DNA from 2 places in the Micromonospora salmantinae genome. Region 2 is predicted to be linked to the other one. Evidence: riboswitches for the same ligand, from Rfam matches in the RefSeq annotation. Region 2 holds a riboswitch; the other holds the start of a gene.

Region 1 (3,397 bases), on a different contig from region 2:
GATGGCCGACGTGGCCGCCGCCAAGCCGGCTCCGAGCGTGGGTTCCAGCACCGAACTGCTGGAGGCCGTGATCGGCAAGGCCGCCGACGCGCCGCTCTGCTTCACCTGCGGTACGAAGATGCGGCCCGCCGGTAGCTGCTACGTCTGCGAGGGCTGCGGCTCCACCAGCGGCTGCAGCTGACGTACGCGAAACGCGGCGCTGCCCCGGCTTCCCTCAAGGGAGTCGGGGCAGCGCCGTTTCCAGTTGCTCGTCATGACGGCACCCCCATGATCAAGTGATGAAACACCCTTGCGCTAGGCGCAGTGGCCATCCGTCACCTGCACCGCCTCGTCGATCAAGGAGTTGTGGTGACTGATAAAGCGCTCGGAGAACCCCAAACCAGGCACCACAACCCCATGATCGACGAGGGCGGCCCGCCTGCATGCCGCGATCTTGCACTTTCTGTCGCGGCGTAGCGGGCATTCCGCGCATCTGGGCGACGGAAACTGCAAGATCGGCGCGGGTGGGCTCGGCAGCCGAAGGTGACGGTGTTGAAAAGTAGGTCCGAGGGGTCATCTCTGACCTACTTTTCATCACTTGATCACAGTGGACCGGACGGTGCTCGGGTCAGTCGTACGACGACGGTTGTCGTCGTCGCCCCTCGGTTGGGCGTGGTGGGTGGGTGGGTGGTTGTGCTTGGCTCATTCGTCTACCTCGTCAGCGTTCGAGATCGTCGTTCCGATCAGGCGCGCGATCGGCTCAGGGAAGCCGGGGCGACGGGTGATCTGCAGTACTGGCTGACGCGACACGTTGAACAGGGGGCGCAGCTGTGTCGTTGAATCTCTACATGGGGTCGTACCTGGTCTGGGCGGCCGAGGACCTGGCCTTGGTGCCCGCCGGGCTGCTGCACCGGCGCTTCCTGGGCTGGGTCCGGTGACCTCATCCGGCGAGACGCGCAGGTAGCCGCCTCGATCACTTGATGCTGAGTAGGTGTGGACGAGCCGTTCTGACTGCTCAGCATCAAGTGATCTTGGTGATGGCGGCGGAACCGGGTTACTGGCTCGCTCGCTCGGCGGCGCGTACGGCGTTGCGGAACAGCATCGCGACGGTGGTCGGCCCGACCCCGCCGACCCGGGGCGTGATGGCGCCGGCTACCTCCGCGCACGATTCGTCCACGTCCGGCAGGAGGCGCCGGCCTTCGTAGCGGACGCCGGCGCCGATGACGACGGCGCCGGGCTTGACGTGCTCGGGCTGCACGATCCCGGGTACGCCGGCGGCGGCGACGAGGATGTCGGCGCGGCGGGTGTAGCGGCCCCAGTCCGGCACGCCGGTGTGGACGACGGTGACGGCGGCGTTGGCGGTCGGGCGCTTCTGGGCGAGCATCATCGCCAGGGGGCGGCCAAGGGTGGCGCCCCGGCCGAGGATGACGACCTCACGACCGGCGACGGGGATCTCGTAGTAGGCCAGCAGGGCTTCGATGCCGGCGGGGGTGCACGGCAGCGGGCCGGGCAGGCCGACGGCGAGACGCCCCATGTTCAGCGGATGCATGCCGTCGACGTCCTTGTCCGGGTCGATGGTCTGCAACGCCGCGTCGTAGTCCAGGTGCCCCGGAACGGGGTACTGCACGAGCAGCCCGTGTACGGCCGGGTCGCTGTTGAATCGGGCAATGGCCAGGTGCAGCTCGGCCTGGGTGGCGGTGGCCGGCAGATGCACGTGCGGGGAGGCGAACCCGAGCGCGGCGGCCTGACGCTGCTTGATGGCGATGTAACCGGCACTGGCGTCGTCGTCGCCGACGAGGATGGTGGCGAGGCTCGGGGTGATCCCGCGGCTGCGTAGGCGGGTGGCTGCGGCGGCCGTCTCGGCCAGGACGGCTTCGGCGACGGGTGCACCCGGCAGGAGCCGGGCCGTGCCCGAGGGGGTGTGCTGCTCGGCGGATTGGCTGGTCGTGGTCATGACGGTTCCTCGACGCAGGCGCCCAGGCGGTCGACGCCCGCGAGAGGCTCCCCGATGGTTCCACCATCCCCGTGCCGCCAGTCGCCGGTGGTTCGATAATGCCGCATCACCAGGGCAACTGCCCAGCGAGGGGGAGCGCGGCGGGGAGGACCCCGCCGCGCCCACGGTCCCTGACGGTCGCCGGCCGGTGGGTCAGTGCTTGCCGGTGTACCGGAAGTCGAAGTAGTCGATGTTGAAGTTCTGGTACGCGGACGCATCCATGCTGATCACGAACTCGTGGGTGCCCCGCGTCAGGTACTGCGTCTCGGGCAGCGGCTGAAGCGTGAACGCGTCGTGCGAGGTCGTGGTCCGCACGTCGACCGGGGCGGTGGTCCGGGCCCCGTCGAACGTCAGGGTGAACCGTCCCGCAGGGCTGTACGGCGATGAGACCCGGGCCGCGACCTCGTAGGTGCCGGCCTTCGGCACCTCGACGGTGTACCTCATCCACTCGCCGCCGCGGATCCAGCACACGTCGATCGCGCCGTTCTGGTCGCAGATGTCGACGCCCTCGTACTTGCGCTGCGCCCCGCCCTTGTTGTCGTCCTCGGCGTCGTGGTAACCGACGTCCTTGCCGTCGCGCGAGTACTCCTCGGCCTGAACGCGGACGGTGCCGTCCGGTAGAGCCGGCCACTGCGCCTTCGGGCCGTGTTCACGGCGGCTTGCCAGCCAGTCCAGCAGTTGGTCCTGGTTGTCGGTCTGGATGATGTCGAACCGGTGGCGTTCGACGAGCGCGCCCCAGCCGTTCGCCGGATCGATCAACGATGCCTCGTCGGTGTAGCCGGCCGCGAGGCCGTACCACATGCTGTTGACCCAGGTCCGGGCGTCCTTGCCGGCGAGCGCGACGGCGGCCGGCTGGATCTGCGCGTCGGTGAGCCGGTCGAAGACCAGCTCGTACGACGGCGGCTGGTGCCGGGTGAAGGCGCCGATGCTGGCCGCGTTGCCGTCGTCGACGACGTGGCTGTAGAGGATGTGCGAATCCCGGTCGAGGAATGTCTCCACCTCTGCCACGGGCGCCGAGCTCTTGAAGATGGCGTGGTCGAGGGTGCCGGTGGCAGCCAGCAGGTCGTACATCTGGTCCCGGACGGGCCAGCCCTTGTCCAGGTTGACCAGCGCGCGGCCCTTCACCACGGCGAGCGCCTCGGCCAGCGTCGGCACCTGCTCGTCGGTCAGCGGTGCCTGCCCGCCGCCCAGCCCGGCGCGCAGACGCAACGCCTTGATCTGCGCCAGGGTCATGCCGGAGATCTCACCGGTGCCGTTCGTCGTCCGGTTGACCGACGTGTCGTGCATGACCACGAGCTGGCCGTCGGAGGTCCGCCGCACGTCGATCTCGACGACCTGCGCGCCGTTCCTGATCGCCAGGTCGATCGCCGGTACGGAGTTCTCCGGCGCGCCCCGCCAGTAGCCGCGGTGCGCCACCACCATCAC
Region 2 (3,397 bases):
GTGGCCGCTCCGGACGGGCGGGGTTGGCGGGAGGAGAGCGGCGACGCCGGGCTGGGCACCTCCGGCAGCGGGGACGTGCTCGCCGGGTTGCTGGCGGGGCTGCTGTCCCGGGGCGCCGACCCGGCGCAGGCGGCCTGCTGGGGCTCGTTCGCGCACTCGGTGAGCGGCCAGCGGCTGATCCCCCGCTACGGCCGGATCGGCTTTCTGGCTCGGGAGTTGCTCGACGAGATCCCCCGCACCCTGGCGATGGTCTGAGGCGGTTTCACCTGTTTCCGCATTCGGTGTCGGGGTACCGGAACCCCACCAGCCGAGACTCGTCAGGGAGGTCATACCGGTGTCGACCGATGCCATCGTCCTGCTCAAAGAGGACCACAAGGAAATGCGCCGCCTGTTCACTGCCTTCCAGGACGCCGAGGAGGGGCCGGCGAGCCAGCGGCAGAAGCTGGTGGACCAGATCCTGGAGGCACTGACCGTGCACACCTATCTGGAGAACGAGGTGATGTACCCGGAGGTCCGGCGGCTGCTGCCCGACCTGGAGGACGACATCCTCGAGTCGTACGAGGAACACCACGTCGCCGATGTGCTCTGCGCCGAGCTGGCCAGCATGGACGCCGACGACGAGCGGTTCAACGCCAAGACGACAGTGCTGATCGAGAACGTCACCCACCACGTCGAGGAGGAAGAGCAGGAGTGGTTCCCCAAGGTCCGCGACGCGCTGGGCCGCAAGCAGCTCCAGGAGATCGGCGAGAAGATGATCGCCTTGCGCGCGGACGCGCCGCGTACCCCCACCGCACCGAAGGCGATCAAGAAGGCGCTCGACGCGGTGCCGGCCTGAGGCACCCGCTCACACCGAAGGGCCCGGCACGATGCCGGGCCCTTCGTCGCGCGCCACGGGTCAGCTGCCCGAGCCCGGCTCGGCCATCCGGCGGTGCTGCTCGGACTTGAGCTTGTCCGGAATGATCTTGCCGGCGGCGGTCTGCACCTTGTTCATCAGCGAGCCGGCGGTGATCGTCTGATCACCCCTCATCATCGCCTCGAAGCCCTGCTCGGCGACCTTCGCCGGGTCGTCCTTCCTGCCCGAGCCCACCCGGGTGTCCTCCATGTCGGCGCGGTCGAAGAACTCCGTGTCGGTCGGCCCGGGCATCAGCGAGGTCACCGTGACGCCGGTGTCCTTCAACTCGTTGCGCAGCGCCTCGGCGAAGGACTGCACGAACGACTTCGACGCGTTGTAGACCGCCTGGAACGGCCCCGGCATGGTGGAGGCGATCGACGAGGTGAAGAGGACCCGGCCCGCGCCCCGCTCGACCATCCCGGGCAGCAGCCGCTTCGCCAGGTGCACCGTCGAGCGCACGTTGAGGTCGACGATCTCCAACTCGTCAGCGAGGTCGGTGCCGCCGACGAAGGCGCCACCGGCGCCCCGGCCGGCGTTGAGCGCCAGCGCGTCCAGCGGCCGTCCGGTCGCGGTGACGGCCGCCACCAGTTCCGACACGCCCTGCTCGCGGGCCAGGTCGACGCGGACCGACCAGATCTGCGGGCCGCCGTCGCGGCGCAGCTTCTGCGCGGCCAGCTCGATGCCGTCGTCCTCGGCCGCGATCACCAGGTCGAAGCCGTGCTCGACGAACTGCGCCGCCAGCTCGTACCCGATCCCGCTGGAGGCGCCGGTCACCAGGGCGAGCGGCCGGTCGGAGGTGGGTGTGGTCATGTTCTCGACTCCTTCTGTGCGAACCCTGGCCGCACCCGTGACGGTGCGGTGGTCTCCTACCGTGTGCCCCGCGACGCACCGCCCAATCACGTCGGCGGGGTCGCCTCCCGGAGGGTGGCCCGAACGGCCGGCTCCGGCCCGGTAGGATCCTCCCGGGCCGTTACTGGCGCGTGGGGATGGAGAACCATCGGGGAGCGGCCTCGTCACGTGGACGTTTGCCGAGCGCCTGGGCCTTCCCGCACGTCTGTTGGAGGTCGCATGTCCCGCAACGCCGAGTCCACCGCATTCCGGAGTGCCCTTGAGGTGATCCGGGCTGTCGAGCCGCGGGTCGCCGACGCCATCGGCGCCGAGCTGACCGACCAGCGGGAGTCGCTCAAGCTGATCGCCAGCGAAAACTACGCCTCCCCGGCGACCCTGCTGGCCATGGGCAACTGGTTCAGTGACAAGTACGCCGAGGGCACCGTCGGCCGCCGCTTCTACGCCGGCTGCCAGAACGTCGACACCGTCGAGGCGCTCGCCGCCGAGCACGCCCGGGAGCTGTTCGGCGCCGCGCACGCGTACGTGCAGCCGCACTCGGGCATCGATGCCAACCTGGTCGCCTTCTGGGCGGTGCTGGCCGACCGGGTGGAGTCCCCCGCCCTGAAGAAGGCCCAGGTCCGCCAGGTCAACGACCTCACCGAGGCCGACTGGTTCGCGCTGCGCCGCGAGCTGGGCAACCAGCGGATGCTCGGCATGTCGCTGGACGCCGGCGGCCACCTCACCCACGGTTTCCGGCCGAACATCTCCGGCAAGATGTTCGACCAGCGCAGCTATGGCACCGACCCGGCGACCGGCCTGATCGACTACGACCGGGTGGCCGAGGCCGCCCGCGAGTTCAAGCCGCTGATCCTGGTGGGCGGCTACTCGGCGTACCCCCGGAAGGTGAACTTCCGAATCCTGCGCGAGATCGCCGACTCGGTCGGCGCCACCTTCATGGTCGACATGGCGCACTTCGCGGGCCTGGTGGCCGGCAAGGTGTTCACCGGCGACTTCGACCCGGTGCCGCACGCGCACATCGTCACGACCACCACGCACAAGTCGTTGCGCGGCCCGCGCGGCGGCATGGTGCTCTGCCAGCCGGAGTTGGCCGACCAGGTCGACCGGGGCTGCCCGATGGTGCTCGGCGGCCCGCTGCCGCACGTGATGGCCGCCAAGGCGGTCGCGCTCGCCGAGGCCCGCCGGCCCGACTTCGCCGACTACGCCCAGCGGATCGTCGACAACGCGAAGGCGCTCGCCGAGGGGCTGCTGAGCCGGGGCGCAACGCTGGTCACCGGCGGCACCGACAACCACCTGGTGCTGATCGACGTGTCCGGCTACGGGCTCACCGGCCGGCAGGCCGAGCAGGCCCTGCTCGACTCGGGCATCGTCACCAACCGCAACTCGGTCCCGCAGGACCCGAACGGCGCCTGGTACACGTCCGGCATCCGGATCGGCACCCCGGCGCTGACCACCCGGGGCCTGGGCACCGCCGAGATGGACCAGACCGCCGAGCTGATCCACACCGTGCTGACCCAGACCACCGCCGGCGCCAACGCCGACGGCACGCCGTCGAAGGCGAAGTACAACCTGGACGCCGGCCTGGCCGACAAGGTGGCCCGCCAGGCCACCGACCTGCTGGCCACGTACCCCCTCTACCCCGGCATCGACCTGAGCTAG

Evidence for each region. Region 2 has a riboswitch for ZMP and ZTP ahead of PSH03_RS09420 (glycine hydroxymethyltransferase). Riboswitches for the same ligand answer to the same signal wherever they lie in the genome.
Region 1: it holds a riboswitch for ZMP and ZTP, as region 2 does, so the genes downstream of both, PSH03_RS27930 (bifunctional 5,10-methylenetetrahydrofolate dehydrogenase/5,10-methenyltetrahydrofolate cyclohydrolase) here and PSH03_RS09420 (glycine hydroxymethyltransferase) in region 2, are expected to answer to the same signal.

What each region holds. Positions count from the first base shown of each region.
Region 1 is NZ_JAKKFG010000044.1:68,781-72,177, forward strand. It holds gene PSH03_RS27925 (vitamin B12-dependent ribonucleotide reductase) at 1-181, shown strand, start outside; gene PSH03_RS27930 (bifunctional 5,10-methylenetetrahydrofolate dehydrogenase/5,10-methenyltetrahydrofolate cyclohydrolase) at 1,034-1,933, opposite strand; ZMP/ZTP riboswitch at 1,947-2,028, opposite strand; gene PSH03_RS27935 (glycerophosphodiester phosphodiesterase family protein) at 2,126-3,397, opposite strand, start outside.
Region 2 is NZ_JAKKFG010000011.1:125,525-128,921, reverse strand. It holds gene PSH03_RS09435 (NAD(P)H-hydrate dehydratase) at 1-255, shown strand, start outside; gene PSH03_RS09430 (hemerythrin domain-containing protein) at 335-835, shown strand; gene PSH03_RS09425 (SDR family NAD(P)-dependent oxidoreductase) at 896-1,702, opposite strand; ZMP/ZTP riboswitch at 1,852-1,941, shown strand; gene PSH03_RS09420 (glycine hydroxymethyltransferase) at 1,961-3,397, shown strand.